DNA from 3 places in the Microbacterium sp. K36 genome. Region 3 is predicted to be linked to each of the others. Evidence: predicted binding sites of a transcription regulator. Region 3 holds the regulator's gene; each other region holds the start of a gene.
What was found. The regulator HrcA, encoded in region 3, represses chaperone genes, less so after heat shock. The targets are predictions, from matches to a motif close to TTNGCACTCGNNNNNNNCGAGTGCNAA.
Positions count from the first base shown of each region.

Region 1 (4,972 bases), on a different contig from region 3:
GAGAGCATCGTGGGCCTCAAGGCCGACAAGCTCGTGCGCCGCGGTGTGGCCTTCGTACCGCAGACGAACAACGTGTTCCCGTCGCTCACCATCCAGGAGAACCTGGAGATGGGCCTCTACCAGAACCCGAAGATCTTCGCGGAGCGGCTCGAGTTCGTCAGCAGCATCTTCGCCGAGATCGGCAAGCGTCTGAAGCAGCGTGCCGGCTCGCTCTCCGGCGGCGAGCGGCAGATGGTGGCCATGTCGCGCGCGCTCATGATGGACCCGTCGGTCCTGCTGCTGGACGAGCCGTCCGCCGGCCTCTCCCCCGTGCGGCAGGACGACGCCTTCATCCGCGTCTCCGACATCAACAAGGCGGGCGTCACGACGATCATGGTCGAGCAGAACGCCCGCCGGTGCCTGCAGATCTGCGACCGCGGCTACGTGCTCGACCAGGGCAAGGACGCCTACGAGGGCACCGGGCGGGAGCTGCTGAACGACCCGAAGGTCATCGGCCTGTACCTCGGCACCCTCGGGACCGACGCCGCCTGAGGCCGGCGCTCGGACGACGAAGGCCCCGGATGCCGAAGCATCCGGGGCCTTCGTCGTCGCTGCGTTACTTGATGCGCGAGGTGACGTTCTCGGAGTCGAACTCGTAGACGCCGATCGCGGCGCCCTTCGGGTCGTTGTTCTCGTCGAACGTGATCTCACCGGAGAGGCCGTCGTAGTCCGGCGTGCCGCCGTCGTTGATGATCGCGGCGCAGTCGGCGAAGTTGTCGCACTTCTCGCCGTCGCCGTCGCCACCGGAGACGGTGATCATCTCCGCCGCGATGTCCGGGCCCTCCACCGAGCCGGCCTTCAGCGCGGCCAGAGCGATCAGCACCACGGCGTCGTACGCCTCGGCCGAGTACGTCACGGCGTCGATCGGGTCGTTGCCCTCGGCCGTCCAGACCGCGTTGAGCTGGTCGAGGAAGTCCTGCGGCAGCTCGGCGCCGGCGCGGGTGCCCTTCGAGCCCTCGAGGCTGACGGACACGTCCGCGCCCCAGTCCTTGAGGTTGCCGTCGACGAGGTACAGCGACCCCGTGTCGACCCCGGCGTTGCCGAGCAGCGGCGCGATGGTGGCGAACTGGTCGTAGGAGACGACCGCGACCGCATCCGGCTTCGCCGCGGCGATCTCCGAGACCTGGGCGTTGAACTGACCGTCGCCCTGGTTGTACGACGCGTCGGCGACGACCTCGCCACCGGTGCTCTCGAACGTGGCCTTGATCGCCTCGAACAGACCCGTGCCGTACGGGTCGTTCTGGTAGATGATGCCCAGCGTCTTGTGGCCGTCCTCGGCGATCTCGTTGCCGAGCACCTCGCCCTGCAGGTTGTCGCTCGGGGCGGTGCGGAAGTACAGCGGGTTGATGCCCGTGAAGTCCGGCGAGGTGTTGGACGGGGACACCGTCAGGATGTCCGCGCCCGCGTTGCCGTCGAGGATGAGCTTGGTGACGCTCGAGGACGCCGCGCCGATCATGGCGGTGATGCCGTCGTTGCGCAGGTTGGTGATGGAGGTCTCGTAGGCCTTGTTGTCGAGGTCGCCCTCGTCTGCCGTGCTGAGGTCGATCGTGATGCCGGCGTCGGCCTCGTTGATCTGGTCCACGGCGAGCTGGACGCCGGCCTCCATCGGCGCGCCCAGGAACGCGAGCGTACCGGTGGCGGGCAGCAGCGAACCGAGCTTGAGCGTCAGGTCGGCGGCGGGCTTGTCGCCACCCCCGTCCGACGGCTCCGCGTTCGGCGTGCTGCTGCAGCCCGCGATGATGAGGGCGGAGGCGCTGACCAGCGCGATCCCGGCGAAGATCCTCGCGCTGCGCGAGCCCTTCAGTGCGTTCATGATGCTCCCTTGCGTAAACGAACGTGGATGGTGACCACAGTCGGGTGCTCTAACACTAGGGCGTGCGCCCCGCGCGCAGGAGGGGCAAGTATCTCGGTGCGTTAACGATCCAGGACCGCTGTTTCCGCCTGTGGGCGGGCGGGATCAGAGCCCCGCGGCGGGGGCGTCCCGCCGGCCGCGCCGTGCGGCGAGGAGCAGATCGACGACGAAGACCGCGATCGCGATCCACACCAGGACGAACCCGATCCAGCGCTCCGCCGGCATCGGCTCGTGCAGCACGACGACCCCGATCAGGAACTGCAGGACGGGGGTGAGGAACTGCAGCATGCCGATCACGGCGAGGTCGACCCGACGCGTGCCGGCCGCGAACAGCAGCAGAGGGACGGCGGTGGCCACACCCGCGAACGCCAGCAGCACGGCGTGCGACCAGCCCGCCGTCCCCATGGTCAGACCGACGGGCGTCGTCGCCACGATCACGAGCTGCACCACCGCGATGGGGATCAGCCAGAACGACTCGAGCGTCAGCCCGCTCACCGCGTCGACGGCGCGACCGATCTTCTTCTTGATGAGTCCGTACAGACCGAAGGACGCCGTGAGGGTCAGGGCGATCCAGGGGATGTGGCCGTACGCCAGGACGATGACGACCACCGCGGCGGCCGCGATGCCGACGGCCACCCATTGCAGCCGGCGGATGCGCTCCTTGAGCACGAAGACGCCGAGCAGCACGGTCGTGATGGGGTTGATGAAGTAGCCGAGCGCCGTCTCCACCACGTTCCCGCTCAGCGTGCCGAGGACGAACACCTGCCAGTTGACGTAGATGAGGAGGCCGGCCAGGGCCGTCCAGCCCAGCAGTCGCGGGCTCCGGACGATCGCGAGGAAGGCGGGCCATCCCCTCGTGACCGTGAGCAGCAGGAGACAGAAGACGAAGGAGAGCAGCACCCGCCAGGCGACGACCTCCCACGGACCGGTCGGCTGCAGCAGGAGGAAGTAGAGCGGCAGGACGCCCCACAGCAGATAGGCGCTCCCGGCGTAGGCGATACCCGCCGTCCGGGTGGCGCGGGTCGTCTCGGGGGTCACCGCACAACCCTATGCCCGCGAGGACCAGGGTCGCGCCGCTCAGGATGCCGAAGAGGGCCCGGATGCCGAAGCATCCGGGCCCTCTTCGAACCGGGCTCCCGTCCGGCGGGCGGAGGGAACCGGGTGTGCGATCAGCGGACGACGACCGCCAGGACGTCGCGAGCCGACAGGACGAGGAACTCGTCTGCACCGAACTTCACCTCGGTGCCGCCGTACTTGCTGTAGAGCACGCGGTCGCCGACGGCGACGTCGAGCGGGACGCGGTTGCCGTTGTCGTCGATACGGCCGGGGCCGACCGCCACGACCTCGCCCTCCTGGGGCTTCTCCTTGGCGGTGTCGGGGATGACCAGGCCACTCGCGGTGGTCTGCTCGGCCTCGACCTGCTTGATGACGATGCGGTCCTCGAGCGGCTTGATGGAAACCGACACGGTCTACCTCTTCTTTCTTGACGCTGACACGAAAGACTCGTTCGCACTCTCAACCCGAGAGTGCTAATGCCAGTGTAGGCGGTCGGCTGGCACTCATGCAATGCGAGTGCCAACCCGGGTCGGGGCGGCGAGCGCGCCGTAGGCTGGGAGGGTGGAGATGTCCGAGCTGCGCGCCCTGCTGACCCCCGCCGGCCTCGAGCTGCTCGATGCGCTCGGGCCGGTCACCTCCACCGCGGAGGCCGCAGCCGCCGTCTCCCGGCTGCGCGCCGCCGGCCACTCCCCCGACCTCGTCTCCGCCGTGGTCGGACAAGCGCACCTGCGCGCGAAGGCCGCGGCGAAGTTCGGCCCGTTCGCCGCCCGCATGCTCTTCACCCGCGCCGGCCTCGAGCAGGCCACCCGTCTGAGCGTCGCCGCTCGCCACGCCCAGCGGATCCGCAGGGCCGGCCTCACGCGCGTCGCCGACCTCGGCTGCGGGATCGGCGGCGACGCCCTCGCTTTCGCCGGCGCCGGGCTGGCGGTGCACGCGGTGGACGCCGACGAGGTGACCGCGGCCCTCGCCGCCTACAACCTCGCCCCGTTCGGCGACGACGCCACGGTGCGCCACGCGACCGCGGAGGAGGCCCTCGGAGAACCGGTCCCCGGCCAGGCGATCTGGATGGACCCCGCCCGCCGCACCTCCGGGCACAGCGAGACCCGGCGCATCTCCGCCCACGACTACTCGCCGTCCCTCGATTGGGCGTTCGCCGTCGCTGCGCAACGCCCCACCGGGATCAAGCTCGGGCCCGCCCACGACCGCGATGCCCTGCCCACGGACGCGGAGACGCAGTGGGTCAGCGCCGACGGGAGCGTGGTCGAACTCCTGGTGTGGTCGCGCGAGCTCGCGAGGGAAGGGGTGCGGCGCTCCGCACTCGTCATCCGCGGCGAGCGCTCGCACGAGCTCACCGGCGCCGCAGACGCCGAGGATGCTCCGGTCCGTGCGCTCGGGGCCTTCCTCCACGAGCCGGACGGGGCCGTCATCCGGGCCCGGCTCATCGGCGACGTCGCCCGCAGCCTCGATGCGGGGATGCTCGATCCGCGCATCGCGTACCTGACCTCGGACGCCGCCCTGACGAGCCCGTTCGTGCAGTCCTTCCGCGTCCGGGAGACGCTGCCGATCACCCCGAAGACGATCAACGCGGCCCTGAAGACCCACGGCATCGGCCGCATCGAGATCAAGAAGCGCGGGGTGGACGTCGATCCGGCGGCCTTCCGGCGCAAGCTGACCCTCCGAGGCGATGCCGAGGCGACCCTGATCCTCGCCCGCTTCGGCGATCAGCGCCGCGCGATCCTCGCCGACCGGGTGCCCGCCGCGGAGTGAGAGCGCGTCAGCCCTCCGGGTCGCGGCCCGGGATGTCGACGCGGATCGGATCCCCGGGCGGGCCGGTGGTCACCAGGTAGGACTCGCCCGTCGTCTCGTCGACGACGGCGGGGCCCGAGGTCACGGTGAGATAGGGCGTCTGCCATCGCGTGAAGTCCACCTCGATCACGGACGCCGACAGCAGCTCCCCGGTCTCCTGGTCGACATCGAGCAGCTGCACGCGGAGCCCGGACTGCACCGCTTCGTCGATCGTGGCGC
Region 1 covers NZ_SSDN01000098.1:18,260-23,231, reverse strand. The annotation lists gene DW296_RS13955 (ABC transporter ATP-binding protein) at 1-531, shown strand, start outside; gene DW296_RS13950 (ABC transporter substrate-binding protein) at 596-1,852, opposite strand; gene rarD (EamA family transporter RarD) at 1,997-2,929, opposite strand; gene groES (co-chaperone GroES) at 3,061-3,357, opposite strand; gene DW296_RS13935 (class I SAM-dependent methyltransferase) at 3,509-4,714, shown strand; gene DW296_RS13930 (hypothetical protein) at 4,722-4,972, opposite strand, start outside.
Region 1: groES (co-chaperone GroES) is a predicted target of HrcA. The motif match lies at 3,444-3,470, and genes of this name have one in related genera.

Region 2 (4,972 bases), on a different contig from region 3:
GTGATCGACCTGCTCTGGCCGGCGCAGGCGGGACCGGCGCTGTGGCAGGTGATCGCGATGGTGATCGTGGCCGTCGGCTCGGTGCTGGTCGCGGTGCCCTGGCGTCGACGCCGGCTCTAGGAGCGGTTCTTCTTGGCGGCCTTCTTGGCCTTCTTCTTTTCCTTCTTCTTTTCCTTCTTCTTCGCCTTCTTGTAGGCCTTCTTCTCGGCCTTCTGCTTCTCGGCCTCCTGTGCGGCCGCCTCAGCAGCCGCACGCGCCTCCGGAGAGAGTCTCGGCGGTCGGGTCAGGAGCGCGCGGGCGTCGACGGTCTTGCGGCGGCCCGGGCTCTTGCCCTCGGGTTTCGCCCCGACATAGAGCCAACCGAGGAGCTCCTCGTCCGGTCCCAGCCCGTGCATGCGCGCGACCGGTTCCGAGCGCGTGTAATGGCCGGTGCGCCAGATGACGCCCCATCCCGCCTCGTCGAGCAGCAGGCTCAGGACGTGAGCGACGCCGGAGGCCACCGCCTCCTGCTCCCAGCGTGGGACCTTCTCGCTCGCCCGGTAGCTCGCGACGACGGCGATGAGGAGCGGGGCTCTCAGCGGTTTCGCAGACGGCTCGGCGTCCCCCTGCGCCTCCGCGATCGCGGCACCGAGCGCCTCGCGGTCCTGGCCGCGCAGCTCGATCAGACGCCAGGGGCGCAGGGACGAGTGATCGGCGACGCGACCGGCGGCGCCGATGAGTGCCACAAGCTCCTCGCGCCCCGGGGCGGTGTCCCCGACCTTCGACCAGGACTGCCGTGCGCGGACGGCGTCGAGGGCGCTCACGACTCGTCGGGCGTGAAGTTCAGCGCGATCGAGTTCATGCAGTAGCGGTCACCGGTGGGGGTGCCGAAGCCGTCCGGGAAGACGTGGCCGAGGTGCGAACCACAGGATGCGCAGCGGACCTCGGTGCGGACCATGCCGAGGCTGTCGTCCTCGAGCAGCTCGACGGCGTCCGGCCGGACCGACTCGTAGAAGCTCGGCCAGCCGCAGCCGGAATCGAACTTCGTGCCGCTCTTGAACAGCTCGGCTCCGCAGGCGCCGCAGGTGTAGAGGCCGGCGCGCTCCTCATCGAGCAGCTCACCGGTCCACGCCCGCTCGGTCGCCGCCTGGCGCAGCACGGCGTACTGCTCTTCGCCGAGCTCGTCGCGCCATTCGTCTTCGGTCTTGTTCACGCTGTAGGGCATCGTGTCCTCCTGAGTCCCCTCCATTCTCCCTTGTGCAGGGCCCTCATGGCGCTCCCCGTCAGAATGGACGCATGAAGGACGCCGTGCAGGAGCGCTATGCCCGATTCGCGGCCGCGGAGGCTCCGGGGCGCAGCGCCCTGTACGGGGAGTGGGCGGCCGGGGTCGCCGAAGACGGCGAGATCAGCGAGGTGCTGCTGCGGATCCCCGCGACCCGTCGCCAGCCTCCGCTGGTGTTCGCCGTGTCCCGCCTGCTCGGCGCCGGTCACGGTCCGTACCGCGAGTGGCGTCGCTTCGTCCTGACCAATGCCACTCGACTCGTCGAGGAATGCACGAGGCGCGCCCTGCAGACCAACGAGCCCCTCCGCACCGCGGCACTGCTTCCGGTGCTCTCCGAGATCGAGGGCCCGATCGCGCTGCTGGAGGTCGGCGCCTCCGCAGGCCTCTGCCTCTACCCCGATCGCTACTCGTACCGTTTCACCGACGACGGCGGGTCCGTTCGTCACGCGCTCGACCCCCTCGACGGTCCCTCCAGCGTGGTGCTGGAGAGCATCGTCACCGGCGACCTCCCCCCGCTGCGCATGCCGGAGGTGGTGTGGCGCGCCGGGATCGACCTCGCCCCGCTGGACGCCGCCGACGACGAGGATCGGCGCTGGTTGCGGGCCCTCGTCTGGCCGGGAGAGGAGGGGAGGGAGCAGCGCATCACCGCCGCCCTCGACATCGCGGCCGCCGAACCGCCGCTTCTCGTCGCCGGGGACGCGATCGCCCATCTGGAGGAACTGGCAGGAGCCGCGCCGGCCGACGCCACGCTGGTGATCACGACCCCCGGGGTTCTCGTGCACATCCCCCGGGAGCAGCGCGAGGCGCTGATCGAGACGATCGCGGCGCTGCCCGCGCGCTGGGTCACGATCGACCCGCCCGCTCTCCTCGACGTCTGGGACCCACCGGTCGCCGGTGAGGCCTGGCCCGGATTCGTCGTCGCGCTCGACGGGCGGGTGCGCGCCGCTGCCGACCCGCTCGGCGCCCGGTGGGAGTGGCGCGCGGGCGATCCGTCGACCACGACCTAGTCTGAGGGCATGCCCGCTGACCACCTCACGGAGCGCGATCGCGCGATCCTCGCCCTGGAGGCCGCCTGGCCGCGCCACGGCGGTATGAAAGAGGAGGCCATCCGCGTGCGACTGGGCATGAGCGCGGCGCGGTACTACCAGCTCCTCGCCCGTCTCATCGACTCCGAGGCGGCCCTCGCCTTCGATCCGATCCTCGTCGGCCGACTGCGTCGGCTGCGGGACGCCAGAAGCGCACGGCGCTCGTCCCGGATCCCCGGATTCACCGGATGACCTGATCCTGCGGGGTCAGGCTCGTCGTAGAACGGTTTGCCAGGGACGTGCCGCTAGCATCGAGGGGTGTCCAAGCCCCCCCGTGACCGTTTCGACGAGGTCCCCCGTTCCACCGGACGTGTGGGAGCACACCGCGCCGAAGCTCCGGGGATGAACGGCTGGGTCGTGCTCCTGTGGTCGTTCGTCGCCGCTCTCGTGCTCATCATCGCCGGCATCTTCGGCGCTCTGGCCGTCATGGGACGGATCGACCTCTTTCCGGAGCCCACCTCGTCCGTCGCCCCCACGCCGGAGCAGACCGGGGTGATCGATCCGACCTACTCGGTGCTCATCCTCAACGCGACGCCCGACAGCGGGCTCGACGATCAGATGCGCGACACCCTCATCAATGCGGGCTGGGCCGCGGACACCGTGCTCGCGAGCGACAGCGCCAGCGACGATTTCGAGACGACGACCGTCTACTACGTCAGCGCCGAGGACGAGGAGGCCGCGAAGGGCCTCGCCGGCGTCATCGGCGGCGCCGAGGTGCAGCAGAGCGACTACTACGCCGGCCAGACGGAGGACGGGCAGAAGCAGCTCACCATCGTGATCGGCGTCGACCGGGCCGCATCGGTGCCCGGGACTCCCGCGCCCTGACCCTCGCCCGACTCCCGGATGACGCGGCTTGCACTCGATGGTGTCGAGTGCCAGAATGGCGTTAGCACTCTCTCACTCTGAGTGCTAAACCCACCGTCTACGTCCAGGAGGGACGACAAAACTCATGGCAAAGATCATCGCCTTCGATGAGGAGGCCCGCCGCGGCCTCGAGCGTGGCCTCAACATCCTCGCCGACGCGGTCAAGGTGACCCTCGGCCCGCGTGGTCGCAACGTCGTGCTCGAGAAGAAGTGGGGCGCCCCCACGATCACGAACGACGGTGTCTCCATCGCCAAGGAGATCGAGCTGGACGACCCGTACGAGAAGATCGGCGCGGAGCTCGTCAAGGAGGTCGCCAAGAAGACCGACGACGTCGCCGGTGACGGCACGACGACCGCCACGGTCCTCGCCCAGGCCCTGGTCCGCGAGGGCCTGCGCAACGTCGCGGCCGGCGCCGACCCCATCTCCCTCAAGCGCGGCATCGAGAAGGCCGTCGCCGCCATCACCGAGGAGCTGCTGAGCTCGGCGAAGGAGATCGACTCCAAGGAGCAGATCGCCGCGACCGCCTCCATCTCCGCCGCCGACCCCGCGATCGGCGAGCTCATCGCCGAGGCCATCGACAAGGTGGGCAAGGAAGGCGTCGTCACCGTCGAGGAGTCGCAGACCTTCGGCACCGAGCTCGAGCTCACCGAGGGCATGCGCTTCGACAAGGGCTACCTGAACCCGTACTTCGTCACGGACCCGGAGCGCCAGGAAGCCGTCTTCGAGGACCCGTACATCCTCATCGCGAACCAGAAGGTCTCCAACATCAAGGACCTGCTGCCCATCGTCGACAAGGTGATCCAGGACGGCAAGGAGCTCGTCATCATCGCCGAGGACGTCGAGGGTGAGGCCCTCGCGACCCTCGTGCTGAACAAGCTCAAGGGCATCTTCAAGTCGGTCGCCGTCAAGGCTCCCGGCTTCGGCGACCGTCGCAAGGCGCAGCTGCAGGACATCGCGATCCTCACGGGTGGCCAGGTCATCACCGAAGAGGTGGGCCTGAAGCTCGAGAACGCCACGCTCGACCTGCTGGGTCGTGCGCGCAAGGTCATCGTCACCAAGGACGAGACCACGATCGTCGAGGGTGCCGGCGAGGCCGACCAGATCGAGGGTCGCGTCACGCAGATCCGTCGCGAGATCGAGAACACCGACAGCGACTACGACCGCGAGAAGCTGCAGGAGCGCCTGGCGAAGCTCGCCGGTGGTGTGGCCGTCATCAAGGCCGGTGCGGCGACCGAGGTCGAGCTCAAGGAGCGCAAGCACCGCATCGAGGACGCCGTCCGCAACGCGAAGGCCGCCGTCGAGGAGGGCATCGTCCCCGGTGGTGGCGTCGCCCTCATCCAGTCCGGCACGAAGGCTCTCGACGCTCTCTCGCTCGAGGGCGACGAGGCGACCGGCGCGAACATCGTCCGCGTGGCGATCGAGGCTCCGCTGAAGCAGATCGCGCTGAACGCCGGTCTCGAGCCGGGTGTCGTCGCCAACAAGGTGTCCGAGCTCCCCGCGGGCCAGGGCCTCAACGCCGCGAGCGGCGAGTACGGCGACATGTTCGCACAGGGCATCATCGACCCGGCGAAGGTCACGCGCTCTGCGCTGCAGAACGCCGCGTCGATCGCCGGTCTGTTCCTGACGACCGAGGCCGTCGTCGCCGACAAGCCGGAGAAGGCCGCCGCTCCCGCGGGTGACCCCACGGGCGGCATGGACTTCTGACCCTCTGAGAGGTTCAGAGACTCCGTCTCACAGAAAGCCCCCGGCTCCGGCAGGGGG
Region 2 covers NZ_SSDN01000062.1:44,625-49,596, reverse strand. The annotation lists gene DW296_RS06330 (DMT family transporter) at 1-120, shown strand, start outside; gene DW296_RS06325 (nitroreductase family protein) at 117-803, opposite strand; gene msrB (peptide-methionine (R)-S-oxide reductase MsrB) at 800-1,204, opposite strand; gene DW296_RS06315 (DUF2332 domain-containing protein) at 1,276-2,268, shown strand; gene DW296_RS06310 (DUF3263 domain-containing protein) at 2,278-2,538, shown strand; gene DW296_RS06305 (LytR C-terminal domain-containing protein) at 2,605-3,171, shown strand; gene groL (chaperonin GroEL) at 3,296-4,915, shown strand.
Region 2: groL (chaperonin GroEL) is a predicted target of HrcA. The motif match lies at 3,233-3,259, and genes of this name have one in related genera.

Region 3 (4,972 bases):
GCGCGTGATCTCGGTCACCGAGGAGACCCGGCGGATCGGCTTCGTGCTGGGCACGGTCGGAGGCTCCGTCGTGAGCGGCGAGGAGTCGTTCGACGTGGACTGGCGAGAGGACAACGACGAGGTCTGGTTCACGGTGCGGGCCTTCGATGCCCCGAACACGCTGCTCTACCGTCTCGTCCCCGCTCTGATGAAGCGCCGCCGTCGCGAACTCTTCGCGCGCTACCTCCGCGCGATCTCTCCGCTCTACGCGACCCCGGTGTGATGGCGGGACCACTTCCGCTCGGGGATCCGGCGCCCGCGGACGGACGACTCCCCGCAGACCTTCCGATCTCCGCCGAGACGCCCTTCTCCGCCTATCTGCACATCCCGTTCTGCCGGGTGCGCTGCGGCTACTGCGACTTCAACACGTATACGTCCGGCGAGCTGCGCGGGGCGAAGCAGGAGGACTACGCGTCCACCCTCATCGGCGAGATCGCCCTGGCGCGTACGGTGCTGGACGAGGCCGGAGCGCTGCGCCCGATGGACACGGTGTTCTTCGGCGGCGGCACGCCCACCCTGCTCCCCGCGGGAGACCTCGCCCGCATGCTGGGAGCGGCCACCGCGGCGTTCGGACTCGCACCGGGCGCCGAGGTCACGGTCGAGGCCAATCCCGACACCGTGACCCCGGAGGTCGCGCACATCCTCGCCGAGGCGGGCGTTACGAGGCTGTCCATCGGCATGCAGTCCGCCGTCCCGCACGTCCTCGCCGCGCTCGACCGGACGCACCGGCCCGAGAACGTCAGCACCGCCGTCGCCGCGGCGAAGGAGGCAGGACTCGCGGTCAGCGTCGACCTCATCTACGGTGCACCGGGGGAGACTCTCGCCGACTGGGAGGCCTCGCTCGACGCCGCGCTGGCCCTGGAGTCCGATCACATCTCCGCATACGCCCTCATCATCGAGGACGGCACCAAGCTCGCTCGTCAGATCCGCCGCGGTGAGGTGCCGACCCCGGACGACGACCTCCAGGCCGACATGTACGAGCTGGCGGACGAGCGCCTCGCCGCCGCCGGGTTCGAGTGGTACGAGGTCAGCAACTGGGCTCGCAGCGAGGGGGAGCGGTCGCGTCACAACCTCGCGTACTGGCGGGGGAGCGACTGGTGGGGCTTCGGCCCCGGGGCGCACAGCCACGTCGCCGGCCTCCGGTGGTGGAACGTCAAGCATCCCGCTGCCTACGCGCAGCGGCTGGCCGCTTCCTCGTCGCCGGCGGCAGGGCGGGAGCGGCCGGACCAGGACGCGCAGACGCTCGAGCGCATCCTCCTCCTCAGTCGCATCCGTGAGGGGATCGCGGTGACCGACGTCCCGGAGCAGAACGGGGGGCGGGTGGCGGGGCTCATCGCCGACGGCCTGATCGACGCGGCGGCGGCGATCCGCGGGCGCGTCCAGCTCACGCTCCGCGGCCGTCTCCTCGCCGATGCCGTCGTGCGCGAGCTGACGGACTGAGCCGCGACGCCGGGCTGTCCGCCTTCGGAGATCTCCCGATCGCAGGAGGTAGGATTGGCACTCAGGGCGGCAGAGTGCCAGCATCCGGTCGGCGGGAAGGGGAACCCATGGTCACAGAGCGAGGGCTGCAGGTCCTCCGCGCGATCGTGCAGGACTACGTCGAGACGCACGAGCCCGTGGGCAGTCGTTCCATCGTCGACCGTCATTCCTTCGGCGTCTCGGCAGCGACCATCCGCAACGACATGGCGCAGCTGGAGGACGAGGAGCTGATCACGGCTCCGCACACGTCATCCGGACGCGTGCCGACGGACAAGGGCTACCGGGTGTTCGTCAACCACCTCGCCCAGCTCCGTCCTCTCTCCACCGCGCAGCGTTCCGCCATCGAGTCGTTCCTCGCCGATCCGGCCGACCTCGACGATCTGATGGTCCGGACGGTGCGCGTGCTCACGCAACTCACCGGACAGGTCGCGTTGGCGCAGTATCCGTCGTTCGCGAGAGCGCACGTGACCCACGTGGAGCTCGTCACGCTGGCCCCCAACCGGCTCCTCATCGTCCTCGTGACGGACGCGGGCGGGGTGTCCCAGCGGATCACCGCACTGCCGGACGCGATCGACGAAGCGGACCTCGCAGTGCTTCGCGCGCGACTGTCCGCCCTCATCACCGGGCAGGCGATCGCGTCGGCTTCCGACCGGCTTCAGGCACTCGTCGGCACGGAGGAGACGCCCCATGATCGTGTGCTCCGGGCAGTCGCCGGAGTCGTGATCGACGAACTCGGCGGCTTCCGGCAGGAGCGGCTCGTGATGGCGGGCGCGGCGACGCTGGCGCGGCGCGAGCAGGACTTCCGCGGCAGCATCCATCCCCTCCTCGAGGCCATCGAGGAACAGGTGACGCTGCTGCGGCTGATGAGCGAGATGGTGCCCGACGAGCACGGCCTCGCGGCGAGCATCGGCACCGAGAACGCCTCCTTCGGGCTCGGCGAGGCGTCGATCGTCGCCAGCAACTACGCGGCGCCCTCGGGGACCGCGCGGGTCGGTGTCATGGGGCCCACCCGGATGGACTATCCGAGCAACCTCGCGGCGGCACGGGCGGTCGCCCGCTACCTGTCGCGGATGCTCGACGACGACGAGGCCGGCCGCTGAGGCGGCCCCCACGGAAACACACGCAGAAGGGCGATTGTGGCGGACCACTACGAGGTTCTCGGGGTGTCCCGGGACGCTTCCACCGATGAGATCAAGAAGGCGTATCGGCGCCTGGCACGGCAGCTCCACCCGGACGTGAATCCGGGCGAGGAAGCCGCAGAGAAGTTCAAGCTCGTCACGCACGCCTACGATGTGCTGAGCGACGAGGAGTCACGCCGCCGCTACGACATGGGCGGCGGCGACGGCGCGAACAACTTCGGCGGCTTCGGCGGCTTCGGCGACATCTTCGAGACGTTCTTCGGGGCGTCGCAGGGTGGCGGACGCGGAGCCCGCCCGCGGTCGAGGCGTGAGCGCGGGCAGGACGCGCTCGTCCGGGTCACGCTCGATCTCGGCGACGTCGTCTTCGGTGCGCACCGCGACATCGAGGTCGACACAGCCGTGCTCTGCGAGACCTGTCAGGGTTCCTGCTGCCAGGAGGGCACCTCGCCGGTCACCTGCGACATCTGCGGTGGCACCGGTCACGTGCAGCGTCAGGTGCGGAGCCTCCTCGGCAACGTCGTGACCTCCCAGCCGTGCGGCACGTGCGAGGGCTACGGCACGACCATCCCGTACCCCTGCGGCACCTGCGGCGGGCAGGGACGCGTCCGCTCCCGCCGTACGGTCTCCCTCGACATCCCGGCAGGCGTCGAGACCGGCCTGCGGCTGCAGCTCCCCGGCTCCGGCGAGGTCGGCCGCGCGGGCGGCCCGAACGGCGACCTCTACGTGGAGGTCACGGTCAACCCGCACCCCGCGTTCAGCCGTGACGGCGACGACCTGCTCGCCACGCTCGAGGTGTCCATGACCGATGCCATCCTCGGTACCGAGACCTCGATCGAGGGACTCGACGGGGAGGTCGACCTGGAGATCCGCGCGGGCGTGCAGTCCGGCGATGTGCTGACCGTCAAGGGGCGGGGCATCACGCCGCTGCGCGGCACGCAGCGCGGCGACCTCCGCGTCGGCGTGCAGGTGGTCACCCCCACCAAGCTCGACTCCGCGCAGCGCAAGCTCATCGAGGACTTCGCCAAGAAGAACAAGGCGCCGGGCCCGCAGCTCGCGCAGTTCCAGCAGGGCCTGTTCTCCAAGCTCCGCGACCGGTTCCGCACCCACTGATCGTGGCGCTGCACTTCCTCGTCGAATCCGCGGGCGACGCCGCGGTGGGCGGTCTCGTGGCGCTCACCGGGGCCGAGGCGAAGCATGCGGCCGTCGTCCGGCGACTCCGCGTCGGTGAGGCCGTCACGGTCGGCGATGGCCGGGGCGTCTGGCTGACCGGCGTCGCCGAAGAGGTGTCGCCGTCGCGCGTCGACGTCCGGATCGCCGAGCGCGTCGAGCACGAGCCCGCGAGTCCGCGCCTCGTGCTCGTGCAGGCGCTGGCGAAGGGCGACCGCGACGAACTCGCCGTGCAGGCCGCGTGCGAGCTCGGCGTCGACGAGGTCGTGCCCTGGCAGGCGGGGCGCAGCGTGTCCCGCTGGGAGGGACCGAAGGCCGTGAAGGGACGCGAGCGCTGGGCGACGATCGTCCGCGAGGCGGCCAAGCAGGCGCACCGGGCCTGGGTGCCCGAGGTGGCCGCGCCGGAGTCGACCGCGCAGCTCGCGGCCCGGGCGGCGACGCAACGGGTGCTGCTGCTCGACCCGACCGCTCCCGCCCGGCTCTCCGCGCTCGTTCCCGATGACCGCGACCTCGTGCTCGTGGTGGGGCCGGAAGGCGGGATCGCTCCGGAGGAGCTCGAAAAGCTCACGGCGGCGGGCGCCGAGCGCGTTCTCCTCGGCGACACCGTGCTGCGCACGTCGACCGCGGGTCCCGCGGCGATCGCCGTGCTGTCGGCCGCCCTCGGCCGGTGGTGACCGGCCGCGCCGCGCGTCCCCCCAGTAAGCTGAGAGCATGAGCGAACCCTCGATCTTCACGCGCATCCTCACCGGGGACGTCCCGGGCGAGATCCTGCTCGACACGGGCCGCGTCTTCGCGATCCGCGACATCGATCCGCAGGCGCCGCTCCATGTGCTCGTCATCCCCAAGACCGAGGAGTACCGCGACGTCACCGAACTCGCGGCCGGGGACCCCGCTCTGCTGGCCGAGATGGTCGCCGCGGCGAAGCGCATCGCCGACGAGCACGCGAACGGCGAGTACCGCCTCATCTTCAACAACGGCGCGAGCGTCGCGCAGTCCGTCTTCCACGTGCACGCCCATGTGCTCGGCAACCTCGAGGAGAACAAGCTCGTTGGCTTCTGACGATCAGGAAAACGTCACCGAACGGCTCTACGCCGACGGCGTCGCGATGGTGCAGCTGCTCGGTCCGCAGGACCGGCTGCTGCGGATGC
Region 3 covers NZ_SSDN01000092.1:93,644-98,615, reverse strand. The annotation lists gene DW296_RS12690 (DUF1990 family protein) at 1-262, shown strand, start outside; gene hemW (radical SAM family heme chaperone HemW) at 262-1,479, shown strand; gene hrcA (heat-inducible transcriptional repressor HrcA) at 1,587-2,618, shown strand; gene dnaJ (molecular chaperone DnaJ) at 2,655-3,767, shown strand; gene DW296_RS12670 (16S rRNA (uracil(1498)-N(3))-methyltransferase) at 3,770-4,498, shown strand; gene DW296_RS12665 (HIT domain-containing protein) at 4,536-4,883, shown strand; gene DW296_RS12660 (PhoH family protein) at 4,930-4,972, shown strand, end outside.